4 regions of the Streptomyces sp. NPDC043812 genome follow, and region 3 is predicted to be linked to each of the others. Evidence: riboswitches for the same ligand, from Rfam matches in the RefSeq annotation. Region 3 holds a riboswitch; each other region holds the start of a gene.

Region 1 (7,737 bases), on a different contig from region 3:
GGTGCTGCGCCGAACAGGGCGCGGGCGAGTGAGGTGCGGCCGGAGCCCTGGAGGCCGGCGACACCGACGACCTCACCGGCGTGGAGTGTCAGATCGATGCCGCAGATCCGGGAGTTGGCGCCTCCTCGCACGGTGAGCCGTTCCTCGCCCCTTTCTCCGGCTCGCGCGCGGGGCGGGTAGTAGGCGGTGAGTTCGCGGCCGACCATGGCGCGGACCACCTCGTCGGGGTCGGTCTCGTCCGTGCGCAGGGTGGTGACGCGGCGGCCGTCCTTGAGCACGGTGATCCGCCGGGACAGGTCGAAGACCTCGCCGAGTCGGTGGGAGATGTACAGGATGCCGAGCCCGCGGGCGGTGAGCCGCCGGATCAGCGCGGAGAGCCGTTCCACCTCGTGATCGGCGAGCGGCGCGGTCGGCTCGTCCATGACGAGCACGCGTACGGCGCCGGCGGAGGGTGCGTCGGCGGCACGAGGCGTGAGCGCCTTGACGATCTCGACGGTCTGCTGCCGTGCCACGGACAGGTCGCGCACGGCCGTGCGCGGTGTGATGCCGGTTTCGTCGAGTTCGGCGAGGAGTTCCTCGGTGCGGCGTTCCATGGCGGCCCGGTCGACGAGGCCGCGGCGGGTGGGTTCGCGGCCGAGGAACACGTTCTCGGCGACAGTCCGGTGCGGCAGGAGTGCGAACTCCTGGTGGATGATGCCGATTCCGGCGGCCTGCGCCTGGGACGGGTGGGTGAAGGTGTGCCGGGTTCCGTCGATGGTGACGGAACCGGCGTCGGGGACGTACTCCCCCGCGAGGATCTTCATCAGGGTGGATTTTCCGGCTCCGTTCTCGCCCACCAGGGCGTGCACTTCACCGGCCTCGAGGTCGAGTCCCACGTCGTGCAGGACCCGGACTCCCAGAAAGCTCTTTGACACGCCGTTCATCGTCAGCATCGACTGGCTCCTCGGCAGCGGTCTGCTGAGCAATATCCAGACGCCTCATATGACTGTCAATAGCCCAAGTAACGTTCGTTCTCGGCCCGTTGGTGCAGACTTACGCCGACTGTCGAACAACTCACGCCTTGTGAGCAGCGGAAGTCGTTGCCTATGGTTGCTGCCATGCCTTCGCCTCTCCCGCCCTTGGCTGTGAGCACCTCTCCCGCCTCGCACTCGGCCGGCGAGGTGCTGTCGCTGATCCGTTCCGGCTCGGCCGCGACGCGGGCGGACATCGCACGGATCACCGGGCTCGCCCGCTCCACGGTCTCGCAGCGGGTGGACGCGCTCGTCGCCCACGGATTCGTGGACGAGGACAACGCGGACGGCGGATCCACCGGTGGCCGGCCGCCCCGAAGGCTCCAACTGCGTACCAGGGAACACGCGGTGGCCGGTGTCGATCTCGGCGCCTCGCACTGCCGGGTGGCGCTGATGGACATCGGCGGCACGATGCTGGCGACGCAGGAGGACCCGCTGTCGATCGGTGACGGGCCCGATTCGGTGCTGCGTCACGTGGAACGCACCCTGCAGGCGCTGTTGAAGGAGGCGGGCCGCGAGCCGGCGATGCTGCGCTCGATCGGTGTGGGGGTGCCGGGTCCCGTCGAGTTCTCGACGGGACGTCCGGTGGATCCGCCGATCATGCCCGGCTGGCACCAGTATCCGATCCCGGAGTTCTTCGCGGCGCGATTCGGTGTACGGGCCCTGGTCGACAACGACGTGAACGTGATGGCCCTGGGCGAGCACCGCCGTTCGTTCCCCGACACCCGATTCCTGCTCTACCTCAAGATCGGTACCGGCATCGGCTGCGGAATCGTCGCCGACGGCAGACTGCATCGGGGTGCGCAGGGATGCGCGGGCGACATCGGGCACATTCGCGTCGGCGAGCGGGACGAACCCTGCCGCTGCGGCAACAGCGGCTGTCTGGAGGCGATCGCGGGCGGCGCGGCGCTCGCCGCGCAGCTGTCCGCCCTCGGCCTGGACGCGGTTTCCGGCAGCGATGTGGTGAGGCTGGTGAAGTCCGGCAACCGGGACGCGGTGCGGATGGTGCGCGAGGCGGGCCGCGCGGTCGGCGAGGTGCTGGCCGGCCTGGTGAACTTCTTCAACCCGGAGACCGTGGTGGCGGGTGGCGCTCTGGCAGCCGTGCACGACCAGCTGCTGGCGGGGGTGCGGGAGGCGGTCTACCGCCGCTCGCATCCGCTGGCGACGCAGGCGCTGCGGATCGAGCCGAGCCGTACGGGCGAGAACGCGGCGGCTGTCGGGGCCGGGATCCTCGCCATCGAGCATGCGCTCTCCCCGTCCGAGGTCGACCGGCAGCTCGCCGGTTCCACGGCCTGAGCCCCGGGACGCGGAACGCCCCGGGGCCTGCGGCTCACGGCCTCAGAGCGGCAGGAGGTCCGGGCGCTTGGCCTCCACATGGTCGCCGGAGCTCTCGCCGCGCAGCCGTCGGCCGATCCAGGGCACCAGGTACTCGCGCGCCCAGTTGATGTCGTCGCGGCGTACCTCGAGCGCCCCACGCGGCGGCAGGAACGGCCACGGCTGGTCGGGGTCGGCCGGGATGTCGAGTCCCAGCACCTGGGCGGCCCGCAGCGCGACGCGGGTGTGACCCTCCGGTGACAGATGCAGCCGGTCGGCGTCCCAGGCGCGCCGGTCCTGCACGGACTTCAGCGACCAGAGGTCCAGGACGGGACAGCCGTAGCGGTCGGCGATGGCCCGCACATGGGCGGTGTACGTGGCGATCTTCCCGCGCAGATGGCGCAGGACGGGTACGTCACGGGTGTCGAATCCGGTGGTGACCATGACGGTGCCGACGGCGTCGGTGAGGTCGGCGACGGCCCGCTCGAAGCGCTCCGCCACGTCGTCGGGGTCGGAGCCCGGACGGATGATGTCGTTGCCGCCGGCACAGAACGACACGAGGTCGGGGGCGAGTTGCTTGGCCCTCGGGACCTGCTCCGCCACGATCTGGTCGAGGAGCCGGCCGCGTACGGCGAGGTTGGCGTACCTGAAGGTGTTTTCCGGTGCGAGGTCGTCGAGCAGGACCGCGAAACGGTCCGCCCAGCCGACGAACGTCCCGTCGGGACCGGGGTCTCCTACGCCCTCGGTGAAGCTGTCACCGATCGCTGCGTACGACCCGAATGCGCCGATGTTCTCTGTTCTCGAATCGTCTGCCACAGGAGCACATCTTTCCTTTACGGATGTGACCTACGCGACCGTAAGGAGGGGTTGACGGGAGGTGATCTTTACCACCAGTCGAGTTTCCACCAACCCGGAATACGCGGAATCCCTCGCTCCGCCGCCGGACGGAACGAGGGACGAGCGTCGGCCCGCCCAACGGCGGGCCGTAAGTACTCAGATGGAGACGCCGTGCTGACGCAGGTACGCCATCGGGTCGATGTCCGAGCCGTAGCCCGAGCCGGTACGGATCTCGAAGTGCAGGTGCGGGCCAGTCGAGTTGCCGGTCGAACCGGAGAGCCCGATCTGCTGGCCGCCGCTCACACTCTGCCCGCCGGAGACGGACAGGGAGGAGAGGTGGGCGTACTGCGAGTAGGTGCCGTCCGTGTGCTGGATGACGACCTCGTTGCCGTACGAGCCGCTCCAGCCGGCCGAGACGACGGTGCCGGGGCCGACGGAGTTGACGGTGGTGCCGGTGGCGGCGACGAAGTCGACACCGGTGTGGTAACCGCTGGACCACATGGAGCCGGACTGGTGGTACGGCGTGGAGATGCCCGCGCCGGCGATCGGCACCGTGAAGCCGGCGGCCGACGTCTTGCTCTCGGGCTTCTCCGCGGGCTTCTCGGCAGGAGCCTGGGGAGCGGCGGGCTTCTCGGCAGGCGCCTCGGGAGCGGCGGGCCGGACGGAGTCACGCGAGGACCGGGACTGCGACTCGGTGCGGGGCTCCGGGTCGCTCTTGGCCTTCGACTTCGCACCGATGGTCAGCTCGAGGCCGGGGTGGATCAGCGCCGGGTCGGCACCGATGGCGCGACGGTTGTCGTTGAACAGCTGCTTCCAGCCGCCGCGGACGTCCTGCTCCTCCGCGATCTTCGACAGATAGTCGCCGGGGACGACCGTGTAGGTCTTCGGCGCCTTCTTCGCGGCCTCGACGGCCGGAGCGGCGGCGAAGGAGGCCGGGGCGGCGGTGGCCTTCTCGGGCGCGGCGGCGGGGGCCGGGCCGGTCGCGGCATTGGCGCCGGTGGCGCCGAGCAGCGGCAGTGCGATGGCGGCGCCACCCGTACCGGCGACGACGAAGCCGCGGGTGATGGGGTTGGCCTTGGGACGGCGGTGCTTGCCCTTACCAGGCATGGCGCATTCCTCTCCGGCGCCGGCGAGGTGAGCTGTCGGGTTCGAGCTGGAGATGCCCGTTCGCGCTTGTTGCGCGAATTAACCCCAAGCCGTCCGATTTTTCCGGATACGGCGTACTACCTGGTTCCCCCGCTCCTGCCACACGTGGGTGGGTTCGAAGTCCGGTCGGCGGCAGGATTAGGCGGTCCGTCCGGATTGGTCGTGACCGTAGGCGAGCCGGGCACGCGCAAACAAGCGGCAGATTTCGCCGGGGATTGTCGGCTCGGAATAAAGCAAGGATTCCCCGTCACCCTCCGTGGACAAGGGATCTTCAATTCCCTGCTCCGCAACGGAATTGAGGCACCGAACCCCGGTACGTTCCGTCACGAATATGATCCTGCTCACCTGCCGGATCCCATCTCCCTTGCAGACGGGGCACGTTATATCGAATGACCCAATTCGGACAGAAGCAGCAAATGATTACCTAAGCCCGCACTTATCCATCAAGTGTTGTCGACAACGCCCGACTTCGTCCCCGCCGGACTCCGGGCCCGAGTGACGCGGGTCACTCGCCACCCCCACCCCTCGCCTGTGTCGTTCGCCGTGAAATCCCATCCAACGGCACACCGTGCGCGGGCAGCGAATTCGGCAGCCACCTTTTCCGTGAACGGAATTGAGGCGTCCGTCACGCCTTCCTGAGCCTGATCACGTTTGCATCCAGATCGCCGGTCAGCCCGGTGTGGAGTCCGTGATGGATCAGCACGGCACCTCGGTGGACCTTCCCGCTGTCCAGGCAGAGGTAGGCGGCGCGCGGGTCGATCCCGCGCAGTCTGACGGGCGGCGGCCGCTCGCCGTAGTGCTGAGCCTGAAGTGTCACAAGGACGACGATGTCGTCATCGCGGACATATTGGACAGCGCTGAGCCCGCCGTCCGGATCACGCAGCCGGTACAGCTCGCCGTGCTGCACCACCGGCCTGATCTCCTTGTAGAGCCGGACCCAGCCGCGGGCCTCGGTCAGCTCCGCCTCGCTCCAGTCCGTGAGATCGCCGCCGACACCCAGCACCCCCGCCATGGCACTGACGAAACGGAAGCGCAGACTGCTGCGCCGACCGTTCAGCTGGACATTGGGGCTGTCGGTGACCCAGGCGGCCATGACCCGCGCCGGGTGCAGCTGGCTGAAGCCGTGCTGGATGGCGAGCCGGTCCAGCGGGTCGGTGTTGTCGGAGGTCCACACCTGGTCGGTGCGACTGAGCACGCCCAGGTCGATCCGGCCGCCGCCGCCCGAGCAGGACTCGAAGGCGACACCCGGGTGCGCCGCCCGAAGACGGTCGAGCAGCGCGTACAGGGCATGCACATGCTCGACCCACAACTTCTGCGGGTAGGGCTCCCCCGGCCAGCCCGCATCGGTGAAGCAGCGGTTGAAGTCCCACTTCACATAGTCGACGGGAGCAGCGGAGAGCAGGCCGTCGAGCTGCTCCCACAGATACGCCTGCACATCGCTGCGCGCGAGATTCAGCACCAGCTGATTGCGCAGTTCGGTACGCGTGCGGCCGAGATGGTGCTGCACCCAGTCGGGATGCGCGCGGTAGAGATCGCTGTCGGCGTTGACCATCTCCGGCTCGACCCAGATGCCGAACTGCATACCGAGGGCGTGCACTTCGTCGGCCAGCGGCTTCAGCCCGTGCGGGAAGCGGTCCGGGTTGGGTGTCCAGTCACCGAGCCCCGCCCGGTCGCTCGTCCGGGCCCCGAACCAGGCGTCGTCCACGACGAACAGTTCGACACCCATCGCGGCGGCCCGCACGGCGAGTGCCCGCTGCTGCTCCTCCGAGATGTCGAACCCGGTGGCTTCCCAGGAGTTGTAGAGCACGGGCCGGTCCTGCCGGGCACCCGGGATCACATGCGCCAGCTGCCAGGCGTGCCAGGCGTGGCTCGCGCCGCCGAAGCCGCCCTCGCTCCACAGTCCGGCGAACACGGGCGAGGTGTAGCTCTCGCCGGGAGCGAGCCGCAGCAGCCCGGAGTCGTCGTGGCCGGCCCCGCCCGTGATCTGCACCATCCCGTCGGGCAGCTGCTGGACGCCGATCCGCCACGAACCGGACCACCCCAGCGCGCAGCCGTACACCTCGCCGTGCTCCTCGGTGGCCCCCTCGGCGTCGAGCGCGACCCAGGGCAGATGCTGGTGACCGGTGTGGCCGCGACGGCTTCCGATGATCTTTTCGCCGTAGGTCAGCGGCGACCGGACGAGCAGTGACTCGGCGGCCCAGCGGCCGTGCAGCTGCCCGAGCCGCCAGGCGTCGCGCCGGGGAAGCGTCCAGGTCGCGGCGTCGGCCCGGAGCAGTTCGAGGTCGGGCCCCGCGCCCTCGTGGGCGACGGTGACCCAGCGTTCGATCACGTCCGCGTCGTCCCGCATGCGGTAGTGGAGGGTGAGGCCGAGGCCGTGCACGGCGTCGGTGAAGTGCAGCCGGAGCTCGCCGTCCGCCGGATCCGTCGCGGCGCCTGCGAAGGCCCACTCGGTGCCCCGGACCTCGGCCGTGCGCACGGAGAGCGCCGGCCTCACGAACCGGGGGCCGCCCTCGACCGGGTACTCCTCATGTCCGTCGAGCGGGGCCTCGAAGGGCCAGTAGGGCGGCGGTCCCGCTGCGGCGAGGGCTTCCGCATCGGCTCCCGAGATGCGCGCACCCCAGTGCAGATGCACCAGTTCATCCCGTTCCGTGAGGTGAAGTGCGTAGCTGCTCGTGGCTCCGGTCAGCAGCCAGATACGCCCTTCACCGACGGTCTCCATCATCCCGACCCCTCAGCTGCTCACAGATTCTCAGATAGGCACAGGTTCACACAGGCTCGAACATCATCAACTGTCCGCAGCCGCGGGGGCAACGCCCTTGCGCCATGGGCGAGATGATTGCCCGATGAATGGAGTGTCGTATGGTCGGGATCGCGCCATCGTCGGCGACCGGCGCCGACGGCAGTCATCTGAAGGAGTCCACGTGACGCAGCAGCTGCCGCAGGCCCCGTCCACCGAGCCCCGGCTGGCCGGAGTCCGCAACTTCCGGGACGTGGGCGGACTGCCCACCGTGGACGGCCGGCGCGTGCAGCACGGCAGACTCTTCCGCAGCGGACACCTCGCCCATGCGACGGCGAGCGACGCCGCCTTCCTCACGGATCTCGGACTCCACACGATCTTCGACTTCCGCAACGCCGCCGACCAGCGGCTGGAGGGCCCGGACGTCGAGCTGCCGGGCGTGCGCAATCTGAATCTGCCGCTGAGCGACCCGGCCGACGGCGCCGAGTTCTGGAAGATGGTCCGCGACGGCAATCTCGACCAGCTGAAGTCGATCCTCGCCGACGGCAAGGGCGCGGGCCGGATGACCGCGTCGTACCGGACGATCATCAAGTACCGGACCTCGGAGCACAGCCGCGTTCTGCACGCGCTGGCCGAGGACAGTGTCCCGGCCCTCATGCACTGCGCGGCGGGCAAGGACCGTGCCGGTCTCTC
Region 2 (7,737 bases), on a different contig from region 3:
GGGGCGAGGCGACCGGTGCGGTCGACACCCTGGCCGAGCCGCACGATGATCATGCGTCGGTCGAGGTCGGTCAGCCGGCCCGACTCCGGGTCGACATCGGCGACGAGCAGCCGGATGGAGTTGGTGCCGCAGTCGATGGCGGCGACGCGGGTCACGCCTCTTCCCCCTCGGTGAGGCAGCCGGTCACGCACGGGCCCTTGCGCCACCACTCGGGCAGCATGGCGATCGCCTCGTCGCCGAGCGGGTTCACCCCGGGGCCGGCCGCGAGCGAGTGGCCGACCAGGACGTGCAGGCACTTGACCCGGTCGGGCATGCCGCCCGCGCTGGGGAAGCCCTGGAGAACCTCGATCGCGTCACGGCGGGCGATGTAGTCCTCGTGCGCGGCGCGGTAGGCGGCGGCGAGCTCCGGGTCGGTGGCCAGGCGCTCGGTCATCTCCTTCATGACGCCGTTCGCCTCCAGCGTGCCGATCGCGGACGCGGCACGCGGGCAGCTCAGGTAGTACAGCGTCGGGAACGGCGTACCGTCCGGCAACCGCGGTGCCGTCTCGACGACATCGGGCTGTCCGCACGGGCAGCGGTGCGCGATCGCGCGCAGCCCGCGCGGGGGCCGGCCGAGCTGCTCCTTGAACGCGGCGATGTCCGCGTCGGTCGGCTCGGTGTGCTCGGTGGTGGGAGGAGGGGTTTCCATGCCTGCCTAGTTCAGTGCTGTGCGATGGGTCTACTTGCGGTCGGCGTTGTCCACGCCGTTCCACACGTTCGAGTACCAGGGCCGGTCGGCGGCGCCGTCGTCCTCGCGGCGTTCCTGCACGGCCTCGGGGTCGATCACCGTGTAACCGGTCTCGCCCGGGACCACGTAGTGCAGATGCTCACGGGCCAGCCGGCGGATGTACATGTCGTCCTGGAGCCGCGCCTTCTCGTCCCGGAGCTGCTCGACCTGCGCCCGGGCCTCGCGCGTGAGGCGTTCCTGCTCGGCGATGTCCGCGCGCTGGGAGACGTACTGCCGCATCGGGTAGGCGAGGGCGACGACCAGGGAGCAGACGACCAGTGCCAGGAAGGCCGCCCGGCCGGTGAGCCGGGAGCGGCGGGCCTGGCGGCGGTTCTGGGAGCGGTAGACCCGGGCAGCGGTCTGCTCACCGAGCAGCCGCAGCCGGGTCGCGGTGGAGAACCGGTCCGCGTCCGGCCTGCGCGCCATGGTCTCGCCTCCCCTTCACACGCCTACGTCCCCGGACACGGTACGGGACCGAGGCCGGGGACGTAGGGACGACAGGGCGTCAGCCCGTGATCAGCCCTTGAAGCGCGGGAAGGCGGAGCGGCCCGCGTACACCGCCGCGTCGTCGAGGATCTCCTCGATGCGCAGCAGCTGGTTGTACTTGGCGACGCGCTCGGAGCGGGCCGGGGCACCGGTCTTGATCTGGCCGCAGTTGGTGGCGACGGCCAGGTCGGCGATGGTGACGTCCTCGGTCTCACCGGAGCGGTGGGACATCATGCACTTGAAGCCGTTGCGCTGGGCCAGCTCGACGGCGTCCAGGGTCTCGGTCAGCGAACCGATCTGGTTGACCTTGACGAGCAGGGCGTTGGCGGCGCCGTCCTCGATGCCGCGGGCCAGACGCTCGGGGTTGGTGACGAACAGGTCGTCGCCGACGAGCTGCACCTTGGTGCCGAGCTTCTCGGTGATGGTCTGCCAGCCGGCCCAGTCGTCCTCGAACAGCGGGTCCTCGATGGAGACCAGCGGGTAGGCGTCGACGAGCTCCGCGTAGTACTCGGTCATCTCGGCGGCCGAGCGGGACTTGCCCTCGAACTCGTACGAGCCGTCCTTGTAGAACTCGGACGCGGCGACGTCGAGCGCCAGCGCGATGTCCTTGCCGGGGGCGTAGCCGGCCTCCTTGATGGCCTCGAGGATGAGGTCCAGGGCGGCGCGGTTGGAGTCGAGGTTCGGCGCGAAGCCGCCCTCGTCGCCGAGACCGGTGGACAGGCCCTTCTGCTTCAGCACCTTCTTGAGGGTGTGGTAGACCTCGGCGCCCCAGCGCAGGGCCTCGGAGAAGGACTCCGCGCCGATCGGCGCGATCATGAACTCCTGGATGTCCACGTTGGAGTCGGCGTGCGAGCCGCCGTTCAGGATGTTCATCATCGGAACGGGCAGCAGGTGCGCGTTCGGGCCGCCGAGGTAGCGGAAGAGCGGCAGGTCGGAGGCCTCGGAGGCGGCGTGCGCGACGGCGAGGGAGACGCCGAGGATGGCGTTGGCGCCGAGCGAGGACTTGTCGGGCGTGGCGTCCAGGTCGAACATCGCCTGGTCGATCAGGCGCTGCTCGGTGGCGTCGTAGCCGACGAGCTCCGGGCCGATCTGCTCGATGACGGCGAGGACGGCCTTCTCCACGCCCTTGCCGAGGTAGCGGTTCTGGTCACCGTCGCGGAGCTCGAGGGCCTCGAACGCACCGGTGGAGGCGCCGGACGGAACTGCAGCACGACCCGTGCTGCCGTCGTCGAGGCCAACCTCGACCTCGACCGTGGGGTTGCCTCGGGAGTCCAGGATTTCCCGGGCTACGACGACGTCGATGGACGGCACGAGCATCTCCTTCTGGGATGTGACGCGAGAAAAGTGCAGAGGTCTGCTTGGCCTTGCGCCAAGAGCCTAACCGCCTCGGGGGCAAAGGCCGGCCGATGCCCGCCCCGTGGGACGAAAAAGGGCGTGAACACTGAGCGCGGGGGACAAAACACCCGGAAGCTACTCGTAGGTAACGCCTTGAACGCCGAAACCCCGGCCCGGCGCGCACGGGGGAACGCGGGCCGGACCGGGGTGCTCGGGGGTCCTGTCCGCGCTGCGGAGCGCGGACAGGAGGCGGGTCAGCGCAGGTGGAGCTGCTGGCCCGGGTGGATCACATCGGCGTCCTCGACGATGTTCTTGTTCAGCTCGAACAGCTTCTCCCAGCCGCCCTTGACCTTCTCGGCCGTGGCGATGCTGCTCAGGGTGTCGCCGGCCTTGACCTTGTACTCGCCGTCGCCCTTCTTGAAGGACTTGGCCTTGGCGGCGGGCTTGGCGGCCTTCTTGGCCGGGGCCTCGGCGCGCTCGGAGCGCGTGGTCGGGGCCTCGGCGCGCTTCGGCTGCGCAGGCTGGGCCGGAGCGGCGTCGTTGGCGGCGTTGGACAGGCCGACGCCGCAGCTCGGCCAGGCACCCTTGCCCTGGCCGGCGAGGACCTTCTCGGCGACGGCTATCTGCTGGGACTTGGAGGCCTGGTCGGCGGACGCGGCGTACGCGGTGCCGCCGTACGCGGCCCAGGTGGAGGCGGAGAACTGCAGGCCGCCGTAGTAGCCGTTGCCGGTGTTGATGGACCAGTTGCCGCCGGACTCGCACTGCGCGACCGAGTCCCACTCGGAGGTGGTGGCGGCGGAGGCGGAGGTGGCGGCGAGCATGGGGGCGGCGATGGCGGCACCGGTGACGCCGGCGAGCGTGGCGATACGGACGGCCCTTGACGCGCGGCGGTGCTTGGCCTTGCTGGAACGCAGCATGGAGCTTCTCCTCACCGACGCCTACGAGGTGAGCTGTCGGGTTCGGGCCATGTGAGTTGCCCGGCCACGCGTCTGGCGCATGGCTTCACCCCGAGCCGTTCCTCGGTCGCTCACCTTCAACGACCGGGACCGGCGCTTACCTTGGGTCCCCCGCTCCTGCCTTCGGCGCACTGAGCGACGAGTGTTCCCCCCGACCGACGGCAGGATTCGGCGTGACGGTCGACGGTGCCCGCGGTGGCGAGCGGTTCCGACCGTAAACACACGGCTCCCCGATGTTCAAAGCTGAACATCGGGGAGAAATCGCCCAATCCGCCCCGGCAATCAGGGGCGTTTACGCAGGTCGTGACCGTCTTGGCCGAATTTGCTGGCTGAAACCTGTTAGTTGCCGCAAAGAGACCCTTGTCTCACTGGAACAGAACGGACAAACGACCGCGAACCACCGCGTGAACTACGGCTGATTCAGGCCGAGATCGAGACTCTGACCGGGGACGATGAGGTCGGGGTCGTCCCCGACGGTCTCCTGGTTCGCCTCGTAGAGGGCGGTCCAGCCTCCCGGCAGCTCGCGCTCGTCCGCGATGCCCCACAGGTTGTCGCCGGGCTGGACGGTGTAGCTGCCGTCCCCGGCCTCCGCCGCCCCGTCGCGTACCGATGCGTCACCCCGTGAGGCATGACGACCGCTTTCGCGACCCTCGTCCGAATTGCCCGCTTCGCTCTCGTCCTTGGCGGCCTCGCCACGATGCTTGCCGCTGCCGTCCGCGGGAGCGGTTTCCTCGCTGTTGTCCGGAGTGCCCGATTCAGCCGGTTCATCAGATGTGTCCGGGGATGCCGACGCGTCGGCGTCCCTCGGCTGCGAGCCGTCGTCCCCGGAGGAGTCGGCCGACCCGGAGGGCCGCGACGTGTCGGACCCGGACGCGGAGTCCTCCGCGCCCTCCCCGGCGGACGGTGCGGCGCTCGCGCCGGACTCGGGCAGCAGCAGGTCGCCCGGCTCCATGCCGGGGTCCACGCCGGTGTCGGCGCCGTCGTCCGTCAGGCCCGCGATCGTCGCGCAGCCGGGCCACGCCTCCGGCCCCTGCGCCTCGAGCACCTTCTCCGCGACGGCGATCTGCTGCGAACGGCTCGCGAGATCGGCGCTCACCGCGTACGAGGTGCCGCCGAATTCCTCCCAGGTCTCCTGCGCGAACTGCAGTCCGCCGTAGTAGCCGTTACCGAAGTCGGCGCTCCATGCGCCACCGGTCTCGCACTCGGCGACACGGTCCCAGGCGGCGGAGTCCGCGGCGGAAGCGGAACCCGCGCCGAGGAGCGGGATCGCGATGGCCGAGCCGGTCACCCCTGCCGCGACGACGATGGCCGGAGCCTGACGGGGTCGGCGGTGCCGTCCGTTCCCGGAGCGCATGAGAATGCCTTTCGCGTGACTACTGAGGACTGAGCGGCCTGCTGACGCCTGCCGAGTCGACGGTGAACGTAGCCGCATTCGAACGTGAGTCACAAGTCGATGCAGCGGAGATCACGTGAAAGTCACGAACTTGATCCACCGTCAGATTTTGGCGGGTGTGAACTCAACGGGCAGAGTGCGCAATCCGCGCATGATGAGACCCCCACGCCACCGCAAATCGGCTGGATCGCCCGCAAGCCGCAAGTCGGGCATTCTCCTGAGCAGGGTCGCGAGCGCGGTCTGTCCTTCGAGCCGGGCGAGCGGCGCGCCGAGGCAGTAGTGGATGCCGTGGCCGTAGCCCAGATGCTGGTTGTCGCGCCGGGCGAGGTCGAGAGTGTCCGGTTCGCCGAAGCGCTCCGGGTCGCGGTCCGCGGCGGCGAGCACGACGAGTACGGGATCTCCCGCGGCGATCCGCTGCCCGCCGACCGTCAGCTCCTCGGTCGCGAACCGCCAGGTCGCGAGCTCGACGGGCCCGTCGTAGCGCAGCAGTTCCTCGACCCCGGTCTCCAGCAGCGCGCTCTCGCCGGCGGCGAGCGAAGCCTGCAGCCGCTCGCGCTGTGCGGGGTTGCGCAGCAGCGCGTAGACGCCGTTGCCGATGAGGTTCACGGTCGTCTCGAAGCCGGCGAAGAGAAGGATGAACGCCATCGCGGCGGCCTCGTTCTCGGTGAGGTGCTCGCCGTGGTCGGACGCCTTGATGAGCCCGGAGATGAGGTCGTCCCCCGGCTCCTCGCGCTTGCGATGGATCAGTTCGGCGAGATATCCCCGCATCTTCTTCACGGACCGGGCGACCCCGCCGCGCGGCCCGCCGCCGTGACGGATCATCATCCCCGCCCAGTCGCGGAAGTCGTCCTGGTCCTCGCGCGGGACGCCGAGCATGTCGCAGATCGCGTAGATGGGGAGCGGGAACGCGAACTCGTGGATGAGGTCCGCCTCCCCCTTCTCCACGAAGCCGTCGATGAGCCGGTCCGTCAGCTCCTGCACCCGCGGAGCGAACTCGGCGACGCGGCGCGGGGTGAACGCCTTGGACACGAGCCGCCGCAGCCGGGTGTGGTCCGGCGGGTCGATGTTGAGCAGATGCGTCATCAGCTCGGCCTTGCGCTCACCGGGGATGCCCGTCTTGCCCTTGGCGTGCGCGGGCTCGTCGTGATGCGCGGGATTCTTGGACAGCCGCTGGTCGGCGAGCGCCTCCCGCGCGTCCGCGTACCGGGTCACCAGCCATGCATCGACCCCGCTCGGGAGCGTGGTCCGGTGCACGGGCGAGTGCTCGCGCAGCCAGGCGTAGGCGGGATAGGGGTCGGTGGCGAACTCCCAGGTGAAGAGTTCGGGCGCGGTGTTCGGGTCGTTCACCCCTCGACGGTATCCGGGGCGCCCGGTCCCTCCGTCGCGCGGATCGCGTCACGGTACGCACGGGCCGCCGCCCGCAGCGCGGCCTCCGGGTCGACGCCGCCCGCCTCCGCCCGTACGGCGAGGGCCAGGAGCTCGTAACCGATGTCCTCCCCGGCGGGCAGGTCCACCCGCAGGCCTGCCGTGCGCACACGGGACGCCAGCTTGGCCGCGAGCGCGAGACCGGGCTGGCCGAGCGGGACGCCGTCGGTCACCGAGTCGCGCTGCTTCTCGATCGCCTTGGTGCGCAGCCAGTGCGCCTTGACGTCCTCCGGTGTCTCGGCGGTCTCGTCGCCGAAGACGTGCGGATGGCGGTGGATCAGCTTCTCGACGATCGTGGCCGCCACGTCGTCGACGGAGAACGGCCCGTCGGCGTCCTCCTCCGCGATACGCGCATGGAACACGACCTGGAGGAGCACGTCGCCGAGCTCCTCGCGCAGCTCGTCACGGTCGCCGTCCTCGATGGCCTCGACGAGTTCGTACGCCTCCTCGATGCCGTACTTGGCAAGCCCCTTGTGCGTCTGCTGCGAGGACCAGGGGCATTCGCGGCGGATGCGGTCCATGACCTCGACGAGGTCGAGCAGCCGCGCCCCGGGCAGGTCGTACGAGCCGGGGAGCAGCTCCAGGTCCGGCATCCGCAGGCGACCCGAGCCGCCGAGGCGGGCCAGGCCGTCGGTCAGGGGCTGCTCGCCGCTGCCGGAGGTGAGGACGACCACGGTCCGGCCTCCCGCGCAGGCGTCGACGACCTCCTCGGCGGTCGGCGCGGAGTGCTCCACGTCGATCCCCGCCTCGCGCAGATACGGCAGCTGGGGGTGCGCCGCGTCGGCGCACAGCACCCGGTCCGCGGCGTGCAGGGTCTGCCACGCCGGCCAGGACAGGAGTCCGGGCGCCACGCGGTGGCTGGCGGTGAGCAGGACGATGCGTCCGGCTTCGACAGGTTCGTTCACCCGTCGAACCTACCCCGGCTCACGCACCGGTCTCGACGGGCTCCGACTCCTTCGTCACCTGGGTGATCCAGGGGGCCTTGTAGGCGCCGAGCTCCAGCTTGGCGTCGTCCCAGGCGCCGTAGCGCGGGTTCACGTCGATGCGCAGCGCCTTCGCGGCGGTGGTGAACGCCCGGTTCAGCTTCTGCTGGCCCTCGGGACTGTTCGTCGCTCCGAGGGCGGCGGCGATCTTGCCGACGAGCACGTCACGGCGCACGACGCCGTCGAGCTGGTCGGGGGCGACACCGCGCTGCTGCAGATACATGGCGGCCATCTGCTGCCGGCCGCCGGACTGCTCGACGAGCACGGCCCTGGCGTCCTGGATCTCCTTGCGGCTGGCCTTCACCCCGGCGTCGGCGGCGGCGCGCTCGACGACCTTGTCGACGATGAGGTCGTACAGCTTGGCGCGGCCGAGCTGGCCGGAGTCCTTGATGA
Region 3 (7,737 bases):
CCGATCGCGCCGGACTGGGTGAACAGGCCGATGCGGCCGGCGGCCGGGGACTCGGGGGCGAGAGAGGCGTTGAGCCGGACGGTGTCGGCCGTGTTGATGATCCCGAAGGCGTTCGGCCCGATGATCCGCATCCCGTACGAGCGGGCCTGCCGCACCAGTTCGCGCTGGCGTTCGCGGCCGCCCGCGCCGCTCTCCGCGTAGCCGGCGGTCAGCACGACCAGCCCCTGGACGCCGTGCTCACCGCAGTCGGCGACGGCCGCGGGCACGTGCTCCGCGGGCACGGCGACGATGGCGAGGTCGACCGGCTCCCCGATCTCGCCGACAGAGCGGACGGCCGGCACGCCGTCCAGCTCGCCGGCTCCCTCGGGGAACGCGCGGTTGACCGCGTACACCCGGCCGGTGAACCCGGCACCGAGCAGATTACGCAGGGCGGTGCGGCCGACGCCGCCGGGCTGCCGGCCGGTTCCCACGACGGCGACCGAGCCCGGCGCGAGAAGCCGCTGGACCGAGCGGGCCTCGGCGCGCTGTTCGCGGCCGCGCTGCACGGCGAGGGACTCCGCGGTCGGTTCGAGGTCGAGCGTCAGATGGACCGAGCCGTCCTCGAAGCTGCGCTTCTGGGTGTAGCCGGCGTCCCGGAACACCTTGATCATTTTGTTGTTGGCGGGCAGCACCTCCGCCGCGAACCGCCGGATGCCGCGCTCCCGTGCGACGGCCGCGATGTGTTCCAGCAGTGCGGAGGCGACTCCGCGCCCCTGGTGGGCGTCCTGGACCAGGAAGGCGACCTCGGCCTCGTCGGCCGGAGCGCTCGCCGGCCTGCCCTGGGCGTTGATCCGGTCGTACCGGACCGTGGCGATGAACTCCCCGCCGACGGTGACGGCGAGCCCGACCCGGTCCACGTAGTCATGGTGGGTGAAACGGTGCACGTCCTTGGCGGACAACCGGGGATAGGGCGCGAAGAAGCGGTAGTACTTCGACTCGTCGGAGACCTGCTCGTAGAAGCTGACCAGACGGTCCGCGTCCTCGGTGGTGATGGGCCGGATGCGTGCGGTGCCACCGTCGCGCAGCACGACGTCTGCTTCCCAGTGATCAGGGTAGGCGTGCTCCGACGAGGTCTGCATGCGAGCAGCGTACGGCGGATGCACGGGTCGCGTGGGTGGTTGCGCACGGGCACGCTGGGAGGGCCGTTCGGCGGTGCGGCCGCAGGCAGGGCCGTCGGCGGAGCACCCGCCAACGCATGAGAGACTGGTCTAGACAACCATTAGGACCTGCAAGACCTGAAGGGCAACACCATGGCTGAGCGTCGCGTCAATGTCGGCTGGGCCGAGGGCCTTCACGCCCGCCCCGCGTCCATCTTCGTCCGTGCCGCGACCGCCTCCGGTGTCCCGGTGACGATCGCCAAGGCCGACGGCAACCCCGTCAACGCCGCCTCCATGCTGGCCGTGCTCGGCCTGGGCGCGCAGGGCGGCGAGGAGATCGTGCTCGCCTCCGACGCGGACGGCGCCGATGTCGCGCTGGACCGTCTGGCGAAGCTGGTGGCCGAGGGTCTGGACGAGCTCCCCGAGACCGTCTGATCCGCAGTATCGCGACAAAGCCGCGGCGTTCCTTCCGGAGCGCCGCGGCTTTGTCGTCCCCCACCGGCTCCCCCGCCGGCTTTTCCCTCACGGGCAGCACGAATTCGGGCACTCAATTCCGCCGACCCAATTCCGGTGACGAAAAATGGCCGCCACCGAATACCACACCTTTGTATACGGCTCGATTGTTAATTGCGGAGGCTCGCGATGTTTACGGGATGTTGCGAAGTCCTCACCCGCTCCGCCCGGCGTCGCAGACGGTGCTCCCCCGCAGCCCTTTCCGCATGCAGCGCGGTGAGCGTCCGGGCCCGTTCCACGTCGCCCCGCGCCACGGCGTCCACGATGGCGCCGTGCTCCGCCCAGGACTCGACGGGTGCGGCAGGCTGCTCGACCGAGTACATCCACGCGATCTTGTGGCGCAGCTGGATCAGCAGGGCCGTCAGCCCCGGGCTGCCGCACGCCTGCGCGAGCGTCTCGTGGAACCAGGAGCCGAGGGAACGCAGGTCCTCGCCCTGCCCGCGGCGCGCACGCTCCTGACCGAGCCTCACCAGGCCGCGCAGCACCTTGAGATGCGCCTCGGTGCGCCGCTGTGCCGCGCGGGCGGCACCGAGCGGCTCCAGCAGCATGCGGATCTCCAGCAGGTCGGCCGCCTCCTGCTCGGTGGGCTCGGCGACATGTGCGCCGGCGTGGCGGCGGGTGACGACGAACCCCTCCGACTCCAGGGTGCGCAGCGCCTCGCGCACCGGGACGCGGGAGACGCCGTAGCGGCGTGCGAGGTGCTCCTCGGTCAGCCGGCTGCCGCGTTCGAATACGCCGGAGACGATGTCGTCGCGGATCGCTGTGCATACAGAGTGCGCGGGAATGCGCATGACCGAACCTCCGCTTTGATCCGCGCGAAACGCAGCCGATTGACTCGTGTCCGGTGACTCTATTCCAGTCCGCTGGATTTTCCGATGGCCGACCGGAATCCATGCATATCCTTTGGCCGGAAATGGCAGGGCGCGACACAAACGCCGAGGGCCCCCGGCTCGTGCCGGGGGCCCTCGGGGAGATGCTCGGGTCAGACGCTGACGCCGCGGGCGCGGAGGTAGGCGACCGGGTTGATGTCGGAGCCGTACTCCGCGGTGGTGCGGGCCTCGAAGTGCAGGTGAGGTCCGGTCGAGTTGCCGGTCGAGCCGGACAGGCCGATCTGCTGGCCGGGGGTGACCTGCTGGCCGACCGAGACGCCGATGGACGACAGGTGGCCGTACTGCGTGTAGGTACCGTCGTTCATCCGGATGACGATGTTGTTGCCGTACGCGCCGCCCCAGCCGGCCTCGACCACGGTGCCGGAGCCGACGGCGACGACCGAACTGCCGGACGCGGCGCGGAAGTCGACGCCCGAGTGGCTGCCGGAGGACCACAGGGCGCCGCCGGTCTGGTAGCCGGTGGTCACGAAGGAGCCGGCGATCGGGAGCCGGAAGGAGTTCAGGCGCTTGCGCTCGGCCTCACGGGCGGCGCGCGCCTTGGCCTCGCGAATCTCCTTGGCGCGCGCTTCGGCCTTGCGCTTCGCCTCGGCCTCGGCCTTCGCCTTCGCCTTCGCCTTGGCGGCGGCCTCGGCGGCCTCCTGCTTCTGGGCGGCGGCCTGGTCGGCGATCTCGTCGGCGATGGATCCCATGGAGACGATCTGCGTCAGCCCGGTGTCCTCGACGGACGGGGCTTCGGCTTCGGCGGCGAGCGCCGGGGAGGCGAGGGTTCCGATGACGCCGGTGGTGGCAAGGGCCGCGACGCCCGCGATCTTCGCGCTCCTGCGCGTCAGGCGGCTCGGGGCACGATGCTTCCCGGTGGCACGGGTGAACGCCATGAAGTGGCTGGTCCTTTCCTTCCTTCTCGCCTACCGGGTTAGCTGACGGGTTCGGAGCAGGAAGGTCTCCTACGGACTCCTCCGCACACGGCGAAGGCGTCCGATTCACCCCAGGGACTGCGTGGGTCCCCGGCTCCCCAGGCTCGCGCCTGACGGGGACTCGGCGATGGCTGTCCGATGCCGCGGGCGCGGCGGGATCTTGGCGGACAGCCGCACCGACGCTAGGCAGCTCATCCGTCAATCACCAAACGGACAGCCCCTTTTGTAGCGCATGCCACAGGGCGTACACGTCGCTTCCGCAAGGAAACGGACAAACAGCGGAACCCCGGCAAATACCTCGAAGCCAGGGTTCCGCTTGCTTGCACAACATCCGTTTTGTGCTGTTTGCCGAAGAAGGGTGCTTTCAATCAGCCGGTGACGACGGTCACTTCACCGATGCCGAGCGCCTTGATCGGCTCCTCGATCTGCGAGGCGTCACCGACCAGCACCGTGACCAGCCGGTCCACCGGGAACGCGTTCACGGCCGCGGCGGTCGCCTCCACCGTGCCGGTCTGCGCCAGGCGGGCGTAGAGGTGGGCCTGGTAGTCGTCCGGGAGGGACTGCTCCACCTGGTCGGCCAGCGTCGCGGCTACGGAGGCCGCCGTCTCGTACTTCAGCGGCGCCACGCCCACCAGATTCTGGACGGCCACATCGCGCTCGGCGTCGGTGAGGCCCTCCGCCGCCAGGGTGCGCAGCACCTTCCACAGGTCGTCGAGCGCCGGACCGGTGTTCGGCGTGTCCACGGAGCCGCTGATGGCGAGCATCGCGGCGCCCGAACCGTCCGGGGCCGAGAGCAGCACCTGACCGAAGGCGCGCACACCGTAGGTGTAGCCCTTCTCCTCCCGCAGGACGCGGTCCAGCCGGGAGGTCAGCGTGCCGCCGAGGCAGTACGTACCGAGAACCTGAGCCGGCCAGACGCTGTCGTGGCGGTCGCCGCCGATACGGCCGAGGAGCAGCTGCGTCTGCACGGCACCGGGCCGGTCGACGATGACCACACGGCCGGTGTCGTCGGCGGTGACCGGCGGCACCGGGCGGGGCGCGGCCTTGTCACCCGTCCAGGCGCCCAGGGTGCCGGCGAGAACGTCGTCGACGTCGATGCCGGTCAGGTCGCCGACGATCACGGCGGTCGACGTGGCGGGGCGGACATGCGTCTCGTAGAAGGCACGCACGGCAGCGGAGTCGATCCGGGCGACGGTCTCCTCGGTGCCCTGCCGCGGTCGCGAGACCCGCAGGGAGGACGGGAAGAGCTCCTGGGAGAGCTGCTTGGCCGCCCTGCGGGCGGGGTTGGCCATCTCGTGCGGGATCTCGTCGAGGCGGTTGCGGACCAGCCGGTCGACCTCGTTGTCCGCGAACGCCGGGGCGACCAGGGCCTCGGCGAGCAGCCCGAGCGCCTTGGTCAGCCGGGAGGCCGGGACCTCCAGGGACACCCGGACGCCGGGGTGGTCGGCCATGGCGTCGAGAGTGGCTCCGCAGCGCTCGAGCTCGGCGGCGAACTCCTCAGCGCTGTGCTTGTCGGTGCCCTCCGACAGGGCACGCGCCATGATCGTGGCGACGCCGTCGAGCCCCTCGGGCTCGGCGTCCAGCGGCGCGCCGAGGATGATCTCCACGGCCACGACCTGCTGACCGGGGCGGTCGCAGCGCAGGACCGTCAGGCCGTTGTCCAGCGTGCCGCGCTCGGGGGCGGGGAAGGCCCAGGGCCGGGCGGTGCCGGCGGTGGGCTGCGGGTGGAAGTCCATGGTCACGGCAGCGTCGCTCACTGGTCCGCCCCCTCGTGCTCGTCGTTCTCTGCGGTCTCGTCGTCGGCGGAGACGGGCTCGTAGACCAGCACGGCCCGGTTCTGCGGGTGCAGCCTGGCCTTGGCGACCGCCTGCACCTCGTCGGCGGTGACGTCCAGGACCCGCTGCACGGCGGTCAGCGCCAGCTGCGGGTCGCCGAACAGGACCGCGAAGCGGCACAGTTCGTCGGCCCGGCCGGCCACGGTGCCGAGCCGGTCGAGCCACTCGCGCTCCAACTGGGCCTGTGCGCGCTCCATCTCCCCGGGCGTCGGGCCCTCGGCGGCGAACCGCGCGAGCTCCTCGTCGACCGCGGCCTCGATCTGCGGAACCTCGACCCCGCCGGAGGTCTTGACGTCCAGCCAGCCGAGCGAAGGCGCGCCGGCCAGCCGCAGGAGGCCGAACCCGGCGGCGACGGCCGTCTGGTCGCGGCGGACGAGGCGGTTGTGCAGCCGGGAGGACTCGCCGCCGCCGAGGACGGTGAGCGCCAGGTCGGCGGCGTCGCACTCGCGTGTGCCGTCGTGCGGGAGGCGGTAGGCGGCCATCAGGGCGCGGGCCGGTACCTCCTCGACGATCTCCTCGCGCAGCTGCTCGCCGATGTTCTCCGGCAGGGAGCCGTCGCGCGGAGGCTGCTTTCCGTCGTGCGAGGGGATGGACCCGAAGTACTTCTCGATCCAGGCGAGCGTCTGCTCCGGGTCGATGTCGCCGACGACCGAGAGCACCGCGTTGTTCGGCGCGTAGTAGGTGCGGAAGAAGGCGCGGGCGTCCTCGAGGGTCGCGGCGTCCAGGTCGGCCATCGAGCCGATCGGCGTGTGGTGGTACGGGTGGCCCTCGGGATAGGCGAGGGCGGTCAGCTTCTCGAACGCGGTGCCGTACGGGACGTTGTCGTAGCGCTGGCGGCGCTCGTTCTTGACGACGTCGCGCTGGTTCTCCATCGACTCGTCGTCGAGCGCGGCGAGCAGCGAACCCATGCGGTCGGCCTCGAGCCAGAGCGCCAGCTCCAGCTGGTGGGTCGGCATGGTCTCGAAGTAGTTCGTCCGCTCGAAGCTGGTGGTGCCGTTCAGGGAGCCGCCGGCGCCCTGGACGAGCTCGAAGTGGCCGTTCCCCTTCACCTGGCCGGAGCCCTGGAACATCAGGTGCTCGAAGAGGTGGGCAAGTCCCGTACGCCCCTTGACCTCGTGGCGGGAGCCGACGTCGTACCAGAGGCACACCGCGGCGACCGGGGTCAGGTGGTCCTCGGAGAGCACCACGCGCAGGCCGTTGGCCAGACGGTGCTCGGTCGCTGTCAGGCCGCCGGAGCCGGCCTGGCTTGTGGCCGTGTGACCCATGGGCATGTACGTCCCTTCGATCGCGATGTGAAAAGGTCCTGCCACCCTATGCAAGCGCACTGGCACCTGGCGAAGTTCCCGACCGCCCACCACGTCCCTCTTCCGGGTCGCGGTCGGTGTTGTCAGTGGGACAGTCCACAATGGTCCGCGTCAGATCCAGACTGGTACGTGAAGGAGCAGCAGCCGCGATGGCCCGCCGCAGCACGAAGACCCCACCGCCGGAGGAGTTCGAGGAGAAGATCCTCGACATCGACGTCGTGGACGAAATGCAGGGCTCCTTCCTCGAGTACGCGTACTCGGTGATCTACTCCCGCGCCCTGCCCGACGCCCGCGACGGCATGAAACCGGTGCACCGCCGCATCGTCTACCAGATGAACGAGATGGGCCTGCGCCCCGACCGCGGCTATGTGAAGTGCGCGCGTGTCGTGGGTGAGGTCATGGGAAAGCTGCACCCGCACGGAGACGCGTCGATCTACGACGCGCTGGTGCGCATGGCGCAGCCGTTCTCGATGCGTCTCCCCCTTGTCGACGGCCACGGGAACTTCGGCTCGCTGGGCAATGACGACCCGCCCGCGGCCATGCGGTACACCGAGTGCCGGATGGCCGACGCGACCAGTCTGATGACGGAGTCGATCGACGAGGACACGGTCGACTTCCAGTCGAACTACGACGGTCAGGAGAAGGAGCCGGTCGCGCTCCCCGCGGCCTACCCCAACCTGCTGGTGAACGGCGCGTCGGGCATCGCCGTCGGTATGGCGACGAACATGCCCCCGCACAACCTGGGCGAGGTCATCGCCGCCGCCCGCCACCTGATCAGGCACCCGGCCGCGGACCTCGAGACGCTGATGCGGCATGTGCCCGGCCCCGATCTGCCGACGGGCGGCCGCATCGTCGGCCTTGCCGGGATCAAGGACGCGTACGAGTCCGGCCGTGGCACGTTCAAGATCCGCGCCACGGTGTCCGTCGAGACGGTCACGGCCCGCCGCAAGGGCCTGGTCGTGACGGAACTGCCCTTCACGGTCGGCCCGGAGAAGGTCATCGCGAAGATCAAGGACCTGGTCTCGGCGAAGAAGCTGCAGGGCATCGCCGACGTCAAGGACCTCACCGACCGCCAGCACGGCCTGCGGCTGGTCATCGAGATCAAGAACGGATTCATCCCCGAAGCGGTCCTGGAGCAGCTCTAC
Region 4 (7,737 bases), on a different contig from region 3:
GGTGCAGGCTGGTTTAAGGGCATTGTCAGCGGGCCAGTGCACTATCGGGGTGGGAGGTGACGCGGTGACGGCGTCCGGGCACAGCTTCGACTGTGACGTGCTGGTGATCGGCGGCGGGATCGTCGGCCTGTCGGCGGCGTATGCCCTCACGCGCTCGGCGCCCGGGACCCGGGTGATCGTCCTGGAGAAGGAGCAGGGCCCGGCCAGGCACCAGACCGGGCGGAACAGCGGCGTGATCCACAGCGGGATCTACTACCGCCCCGGCTCGCTGAAGGCCCGGTTCGCGGTGCGCGGTGCGGCCGAGATGGTCAAGTTCTGCGCGGAGTACGGCATCGACCACCAGGTCACCGGGAAGCTGATCGTCGCGACCGGCCGCGACGAACTGCCACGACTGCACGCACTGGTCCAGCGCGGCCGGGAGAACGGCATCCCCGTGCGCGAGCTGGGCCCGGCCCAGATCGCCGAGTACGAGCCGGAGGTCCGCGGTCTCGCCGCGATCCATGTCGGCACGACCGGCGTGTGCGATTTCGGCGCGGTGGCGGCCCAGCTCGCCCGCGCGTCCGATGCCGATGTGCGGTACGGCCAGGAGGTCACCGCCGTGGACCGCAGACCGTGGGGCGTCGCGGTGCGCACGGCCGCGGGCACTGTGGTGCGCGCCCGGGCCCTGGTGAACTGCGCCGGGCTGCACTGCGACCGGGTCGCGCGGCTCGCGGGCGACGACCCCGGGATGCGGATCGTCCCCTTCCGCGGGGAGTACTACGACCTGGCCCGCCCCGAGCTGGTGCGGGGCCTGGTCTACCCCGTGCCGGACCCCGCGTTCCCCTTCCTCGGCGTGCATCTGACCCGCGGCATCGAGGGCGGCGTCCACGTCGGTCCGAACGCGGTCCCGGCGCTGGCCCGCGAGGGCTACAGCTGGTCGGCCGTGCGTCCCCTGGAGGTCGCGGACACCCTGCGCTGGCCGGGATCGTGGCGGATCGCCCGGCGCCACTGGCGCTACGGCGCCGGTGAACTGCATCGCTCACTGTCGAAGCGTGCCTTCACGGACGCGGTGCGCAGACTGCTCCCGGCGGTCACGGAGGACGATCTGCGTCCCGCCCCCGCGGGCGTACGGGCACAGGCAGTGCTGCGCGACGGGACGCTCGCCGACGATTTCCTGATCCGCGAGGCCCCGCGCACCGTCCATGTGCTGAACGCCCCCTCGCCCGCGGCGACGGCCTCGCTCCCGATCGGGCGCGAAGTGGCGCGCCGCGCCCTCGCGGCACTGGCGGAGGACAGGGTCCACCGAAGCGGTGCGTGACCCCTGGCGCGCGGTCCGGCGCCGGCTGGCACCCGCGAGGTGCGGACGCGTGTGCCCCGGGCCGGACAGTCCTGAGGGCCCGATGAGCCCCTGCCACGGGCTCGTAGAATCGACGCACTGTGTCTGAGCTTCGAAACACCACCCCCGACGCCCACCGCCCGATCATCCGTGCCAAGGGCGAGCCCCGCTTCCCCGGCGGCCCCGCCGCCGATCCGGCCGGTTCGCACCACGAGCGGCGGATCCGCAGCTTCCAGCCGCGGCGCAGCCGGGTCACCACCGGGCAGGGCGACGCGCTGCAGCGGCTGTGGCCGCTGTGGGGGCTCGACATCGACGGCCACCGCGTCCTCGATCTCGACGAGATGTTCGGCGGGCTGCCCGTGGTCCTGGAAATCGGGTTCGGGATGGGTGAGGCCACCGCGCAGATGGCCGCGGACGACCCGGAGACCGGCATCCTCGCCGTCGACGTGCACACCCCCGGCCAGGGCAATCTCCTCGGTCTCGCCGAGCGCAGCGGCTTGAGCAACGTCCGGGTGGCCAACGGCGACGCGATCATCCTGCTGCGCGAGATGCTGCCGGCCCGCTCGCTCGACGGGATGCGCGTGTACTTCCCCGACCCGTGGCCGAAGAAGCGGCACCACAAGCGGCGGCTGATCCAGCCGGAGTTCCTCACCCTCGCCGCCCAGCGCATCAAGCCCGGCGCCGTCCTGCACTGCGCGACCGACTGGGAGCCGTACGCGGAGCAGATGCTCGAGGTGCTCACCGCGCACCCGGGCTTCGAGAACACCGTGCCGGACGGCGGCTACGCCCCGCGCCCCGTCTTCCGTCCCCTGACCCGTTTCGAAGGACAGGGTCTCGACAAGGGTCACAAGGTCCACGACCTGCTCTTTCGCCGGGTGCAGCCGGAGGCGTGACCGCGGCAGTGTGCCGTGCACCATCGCCAGTTGTCGGTGGCCCTCGTTAGGGTCGACTGGTGCACGACTCGTCCTGGCAGCATTCGACGGCCCCAGCGCCGCACCCCACGGTGCCGGCGCGCGAGCCGGAGCGGGTCGCCGAGCTGTCCGACGGCGAGCCGGCGCGGGGCCGCGGGCGGTACCGCCCGCGCGCTGCGCGACTGTGGCGCAGCCGGGCGGTCCGTGCGGGAGTGCTGGTCGTGCTGCTCGCGCTGTGCGGTCTGGTGATCCTCGCGCTCGTGAGGGAACAGACCGGCACCCAGGGCTTCCTGGTCGGTCTCGGCCTCGCGACGCTCCCGGTGCCGCTGCTGCTCGCCGCGTTCCGCTGGCTGGACCGGGTGGAGCCCGGTCCGTGGCGGAATCTGCTGTTCGCGTTCTCGTGGGGCGCCTGTGCCGCGGCACTGGTCGCGATCATCGCGAACTCGTTCGCGACCCGCTGGATAGCGACTGCCACCGCCGACCCCGCCTCGGCCGACACCCTCGGCGCGACCGTCGTCGCGCCGGTCGTCGAGGAGAGCGCGAAGGCCGCGGCGATCCTGCTGCTCTTCCTCTTCCGCAGACGGGACTTCACCGGCATCGTCGACGGCGTCGTCGTCGCGGGTTTCACCGCGACGGGCTTCGCCTTCACCGAGAACATCCTCTACCTCGGCAACGCCTTCGGCGAGGACATGGCGTTCGGCTCCTCCGGCCTGGCCTCGGTGACCGCGGCGACCTTCTTCGTCCGCATCGTGATGTCGCCGTTCGCGCATCCGCTGTTCACGGTGCTCACCGGCATCGGCTTCGGGGCCGCCGCCCTGGCCGCACGCCGTCATCGCATCCGGCGCATCGTGCTGCCGCTGCTCGGGCTGGCACTGGCGATGGGCGTCCACGCCCTGTGGAACGGTTCGACCTCGCTGTTCGGCCCGTGGGGCTTCTACGCGGTGTACGCGGCGTTCATGTTGCCTGCCTTCGGGCTGCTGACCTGGCTGACGATCTGGACCCGGCAGCGGGAGCTGCGCACGATATCCACCGAGCTGCCCGCGTACGCGGCGGCGGGATGGCTGTCCGCCGTCGAGCCACGCGCGCTGTCCTCGATGCGGGCCCGCACGATGGCGCGTGACTTCGCCCGGCGCACGTACGGACCGGCAGCGGGCCATGCGGTGTCCGAGTACGAGACGTTCGCGACGTCGCTCGCGTTTCTGCGCCACCGGGCCCACCGCGGCGCGGCGGGCCCGGACTTCGCGGAGCGCGAGCGCGAGTTGCTGCACCACCTGTGGCGGCGCCGGGACGTGGCCGGCCCGGCCCTCGCGTACGCGGCACAGGCGACGGGCGGGGCGGGCATGCCGCCACCGCACCGGGACTACGGCGCCTACAACCCGTACCGCACCTGATCGGCCGCTCGGCTCACTCCGACGCTGCGGTCAACGCGGCCAGTTCCGACGGGGACAGTTCGAGCTCGGCGACGGCGACCAGCGCCGGCAGCTGCTCGACCGTACGGGCGGAGGCGATCGGCGCGGCGACGGTCGGCTGCGCCGCCAGCCAGGCGAGCGCCACGGTCGCGAGCTCGGCGTCGCGCGAGCGGGCGACCTCGTCCAGCACGGAGAGGACCTTCAGACCGCGCTCGGTCCCCAGGTGCTTGCCCGCACCCTGCGCACGCGCGCTGTCCACCGCGGCCCCCGGCCGGTACTTGCCGGTGAGGAAGCCGGACGCGAGCGCGTAGTAGGGGACGGCGGCCAGGCCGGCGCGCGCGGCCGTGCTCTGCAGCTCCCCCTCGTACGTGTCGCGGGAGACCAGGTTGTAGTGCGGCTGCAGGGCCACGTAGCGGGCGAGCCCCTCGCTGTCGGAGAAGTCGAGCGACGCCTGGAGGCGCTCGGCACTCAGATTGGAGGCGGCGATCGCGCGGACCTTGCCGTCCTTCACGAGCTGGTCGAGGGCGGTGATGATCTCCTCGACGGGCACGGACGGGTCGTCGAAGTGGGTGTAGTAGAGGTCGATGTGATCGGTGCCGAGCCGCCTCAGCGACTCCTCGGCCGCGGCCTTGATCGTGGGACCGGACAAACCCTTGTACTGCGGGTGGGCGCCGACCTTCGTCGCGACGACGATCTCGGAGCGGTTGCCGCGCGAGGCGAGCCAGTTGCCGATGACCGTCTCGGACTCGCCGCCCTGGTTGCCGGGCACCCATGCGGAGTAGGAGTCGGCCGTGTCGACGAAGTTGCCGCCGGCGGCTGCGTACGCGTCGAGCACGGCGAACGACTGCGCCTCGTCGGCGGTCCATCCGAAGACGTTGCCACCGAGGGCGAGGGGGAACACGGCGAGGTCGGACGAGCCGAGAGCGCGAAGGGAGGTCATGCGTGGGTCAACGACGAGGCCGCGCACGGCTATTCCGCCGGCCCGGCGTCGGGGCTGTGCACCGGGCCTACGGCGACATGAGGGTGCGCGGTACGGCATCGCCGTACCGCGCAGCCTTCCTGGCAGACCGCCCTCGTCCCGGGAGAGCGATCGGGCGATCGTCGAGGATCAGACGGTGAGGCCCTTGTCCCGCAGCCACGCCATCGGGTCGAGACCCGAGCCGCCGGGGGTGTGCACCTCCATGTGCAGGTGCGGCCCGGTGACGTTGCCGGTCGCACCGACGCGGCCGATGGTGTCGCCGGTGCCGACCTTCTGGCCTGCGCTGGCCGTCATCGACGACAGGTGGGCGTACCAGACCTCGCTGCCGTCCTCGAGTTCGAGGACGATGCGGTAGCCGTACGAACCGGACCAGCCGGCGGACTTGATGGTGCCGCCGTGCACGGCCTTGACCGGGGTGCCCGTCGGGGCGGCGAAGTCCAGGCCGGTGTGCTGGCCGGAGGACCACATGGAACCGGACTCGCCGTACGTCGAGGTGATCGTGTACGAGGACGTGGGCAGGGAGTAGCTCGCGGCAAGCTTGGCGAGCCGCTCCGCCTCCGCCTTGGCGCGCGCTGCCTCCTCGGCCTTGCGCTTCTTCTCGGCAGCCTTCGCCTCGGCGGCGCTCTGCTGCTTCGCCGCGGCGGCGGCGGCCTGCTCGGCAGCCAGCTTCTCGGCGGCGGCCTTCGCCTCGGCGTCCGCCTCGGCCCGCTGCTGCTCGGCCTGCTGGAGGATCCGGGCGCGCAGCGCCTCTCCGGCGCCCGCCTGCTCGCCGTCCGTGGCCGCGGCGCCGTCGGCGACGGTGGTCATCGCGGTGAGCGGCGCGGTGTTGGCGTCGGAGTCGGCGCCCGCGTCGTCGGAGATGAGCGAGCCCACGCCGGGAAGGGACGCGGCGTCGGGGAGGTTGTCCGCGATCGAGTCCGGAAGGGAGATGGAGACCGCCGGCTTGTCCTGCGCGGTGGCTATGCCACCGGCGCCGACCGCGGCGATGACACCGACTCCGAGGACGGTGGAGCTACGGGCGAGTCCGCCACGCTGTTTTGCGACGCGGTGCCGGCCGCGCACCGGACGGATGGATTCCTCGGTGGGATTCCATTCCTCCCACGTCCGCTCCGCAGGATCGTCACCGAAATGACCGGGTGCGAACGGGGCCTCGGGGGCAGGCATGTTGGACGCCACGAAGGCGTACTCCTTTCCTTCCTTCTCGCCTACCGGGTTAGCTGACGGGTTCGGAGCAGGAAGGTCTCCTACGAGCGTCTTCGACCGCGAACAGAGCGGCAAAAGGTGCCCGATTCACCCCAATTGATGGTTCCCCGGTTCCCTTGCGGGATTCGGCGCGTGCGCACGGTGCCGTCTCTTGCGACGACTGGGACGACCGCGCTGCGTTATCGAACGTTAATAGACGCCGGGGCCGGATTCCAAGCTGTTCCGACTGATCGTTAACGACTGTGGCCAGAACTTACCAGGACAGAAGCGTGCGGAATCGGGCGACTTGATCAAACCTCTTCACGGCGATTGCTTCTGACTGTTCGTCAAATGTTATGCGTAGTGGCACCTTGCGACTACGCACCGTGGCGGAACGCCGTCACCCACCCCGCAGGCCCCGACCTATCCGCGCTCCGGGTCCGTCTCCGCCTTCACGACCCGCACCGTGCGCCGCCTGTCCGGCTGCCCCTCGGCGGGCCGGCCGACCGCCAGCAGTGCCATGTCGTCCGTCGTCCCACCACCCGTGTAGCGGCGCACATCGTCGACGAGCGCGTCCAGCAACGCCTCAGGCCCGGGAAAGAGCCGGCCCCGCAACCGTTCGCCCGGGCTGTAGAACGCACCGCCCGCGTCACGCGCCTCGGACAGCCCGTCCGTGTAGAACAGCAGCGTCGATCCGGCGGGCAGCCGGTAGTCCTGAGCCCGGTCCGGCCAGGCCGCCAAGTCGCCCATGCCCAGCGGCAGGGCAGCCGCGGGCGGCTCCAGCATCAGCAGACCGCCGTCGGCGTGCAGCATCAGTGGCTCGGGGTGCCCGCGGTTCACCAGGCGCACCGTGCCGTCCCCGCCTCCGTCGCCCGGCGGGATCTCACCCAGCACGGCGGTGGTGAAGCGCTCCATCGTGTCCGGTTCCTCCTCCCGCAGCGCCTGGTCACGCTTCAGCGCATGCTCCAGACGCTGCGCCACACCCTCGAGCGAGTCCTCCTGCTCGGCCGCCTCCCGGAACGTCCCGATCAGCACGGCGACGGCCGCCACCGCCTCCATCCCCTTGCCGCGTACGTCGCCCACGATCAGCCGCACTCCGAACGGGGTGTCCTGCACGGCGAAGAGATCGCCGCCGATGAACGCGTCCTCCTGCGCCGCCTCGTACCGCGCGGCGATATGCAGTCCGGCGATCCGGTCCGCGGGGGTCGGCAGCACGGCCCGCTGCGCCGCCTCCGCGATGACCCTCGCCGAGGCGAGCCGCTCACTGCCGCGTTGCACCACCCCGTTGATCAGCAGCGCGAGGACGGCGACCGTGAAGACGGTGCTCGTCTCGGTGACCGCGGTGATCTGCCCGATGGTGCCGTTGTACGTGTGCATGCCGCTGACGGCCAGCATGGCCGCGATACCCATCAGCAGCGTCACCGTCCACGACACGATCGGCGCCGCGACCAGCGGGGCGGCCGCGAACAGCGGCACCGCGGTGAAGCGGGACGGGGTCAGCAGATCGAAGACCACACCGCCGACGATCATCGCCGCGGGCAGCACACGGACGAACCACGGCAACCTGTAGCTGCTGCCCTGCTCTCGCCCCACAGGTGATCTCCCGCCGCTCCGCCCGCGGCCACGCACGCTGCCGCGCTTCTCCCATGCTGCGCGCCGTGGCGCCCGGAGGCGACTTGCCACGCCCGCGCGGGCGAAACCCCAGGCCAGGGCTGGCGAGCGAACACGATCGCACATACGACGAAGGCCCGGTGATCGAGAAGATCGATCACCGGGCCTTCGCCTTCAGTAGCGGGGACAGGATTTGAACCTGCGACCTCTGGGTTATGAGCCCAGCGAGCTACCGAGCTGCTCCACCCCGCGTCGGTGAACACAACCTTACGCCATCGGAAGCAAGATCAAATCCACTTTTCGGCCCCGGTCCTCCCGAGCCGGTCACAT

The links. Region 3 has a riboswitch for cyclic di-AMP ahead of AC067Z_RS07815 (M23 family metallopeptidase). Riboswitches for the same ligand answer to the same signal wherever they lie in the genome.
Region 1: it holds a riboswitch for cyclic di-AMP, as region 3 does, so the genes downstream of both, AC067Z_RS20020 (M23 family metallopeptidase) here and AC067Z_RS07815 (M23 family metallopeptidase) in region 3, are expected to answer to the same signal.
Region 2: it holds a riboswitch for cyclic di-AMP, as region 3 does, so the genes downstream of both, AC067Z_RS04605 (transglycosylase family protein) here and AC067Z_RS07815 (M23 family metallopeptidase) in region 3, are expected to answer to the same signal.
Region 4: it holds a riboswitch for cyclic di-AMP, as region 3 does, so the genes downstream of both, AC067Z_RS23975 (M23 family metallopeptidase) here and AC067Z_RS07815 (M23 family metallopeptidase) in region 3, are expected to answer to the same signal.

The regions. Positions count from the first base shown of each region.
Region 1 is NZ_JBWKCY010000013.1:15,911-23,647, forward strand. It holds gene AC067Z_RS20005 (sugar ABC transporter ATP-binding protein) at 1-932, opposite strand, end outside; gene AC067Z_RS20010 (ROK family protein) at 1,098-2,306, shown strand; gene AC067Z_RS20015 (SGNH/GDSL hydrolase family protein) at 2,349-3,140, opposite strand; gene AC067Z_RS20020 (M23 family metallopeptidase) at 3,318-4,268, opposite strand; cyclic di-AMP (ydaO/yuaA leader) riboswitch at 4,271-4,429, opposite strand; gene AC067Z_RS20025 (alpha-galactosidase) at 4,933-7,029, opposite strand; gene AC067Z_RS20030 (tyrosine-protein phosphatase) at 7,229-7,737, shown strand, end outside.
Region 2 is NZ_JBWKCY010000002.1:424,238-431,974, reverse strand. It holds gene AC067Z_RS04625 (Ppx/GppA phosphatase family protein) at 1-155, opposite strand, end outside; gene AC067Z_RS04620 (DUF501 domain-containing protein) at 152-688, opposite strand; gene AC067Z_RS04615 (FtsB family cell division protein) at 719-1,192, opposite strand; gene eno (phosphopyruvate hydratase) at 1,283-2,569, opposite strand; gene AC067Z_RS04605 (transglycosylase family protein) at 2,842-3,504, opposite strand; cyclic di-AMP (ydaO/yuaA leader) riboswitch at 3,508-3,682, opposite strand; gene AC067Z_RS04600 (transglycosylase family protein) at 3,953-4,897, opposite strand; gene AC067Z_RS04595 (cytochrome P450 family protein) at 5,039-6,283, opposite strand; gene AC067Z_RS04590 (nucleoside triphosphate pyrophosphohydrolase) at 6,280-7,266, opposite strand; gene AC067Z_RS04585 (SurA N-terminal domain-containing protein) at 7,286-7,737, opposite strand, start outside.
Region 3 is NZ_JBWKCY010000004.1:119,980-127,716, reverse strand. It holds gene AC067Z_RS07830 (bifunctional acetate--CoA ligase family protein/GNAT family N-acetyltransferase) at 1-1,118, opposite strand, end outside; gene AC067Z_RS07825 (HPr family phosphocarrier protein) at 1,290-1,571, shown strand; gene AC067Z_RS07820 (GntR family transcriptional regulator) at 1,760-2,440, opposite strand; gene AC067Z_RS07815 (M23 family metallopeptidase) at 2,632-3,414, opposite strand; cyclic di-AMP (ydaO/yuaA leader) riboswitch at 3,428-3,590, opposite strand; gene AC067Z_RS07810 (M16 family metallopeptidase) at 3,822-5,189, opposite strand; gene AC067Z_RS07805 (M16 family metallopeptidase) at 5,207-6,559, opposite strand; gene AC067Z_RS07800 (DNA gyrase/topoisomerase IV subunit A) at 6,742-7,737, shown strand, end outside.
Region 4 is NZ_JBWKCY010000016.1:184,285-192,021, reverse strand. It holds gene lhgO (L-2-hydroxyglutarate oxidase) at 65-1,297, shown strand; gene trmB (tRNA (guanosine(46)-N7)-methyltransferase TrmB) at 1,417-2,208, shown strand; gene AC067Z_RS23985 (PrsW family intramembrane metalloprotease) at 2,268-3,617, shown strand; gene AC067Z_RS23980 (aldo/keto reductase) at 3,631-4,575, opposite strand; gene AC067Z_RS23975 (M23 family metallopeptidase) at 4,744-5,790, opposite strand; cyclic di-AMP (ydaO/yuaA leader) riboswitch at 5,802-5,958, opposite strand; gene AC067Z_RS23970 (PP2C family protein-serine/threonine phosphatase) at 6,220-7,389, opposite strand; tRNA gene AC067Z_RS23965 (tRNA-Met) at 7,586-7,659, opposite strand.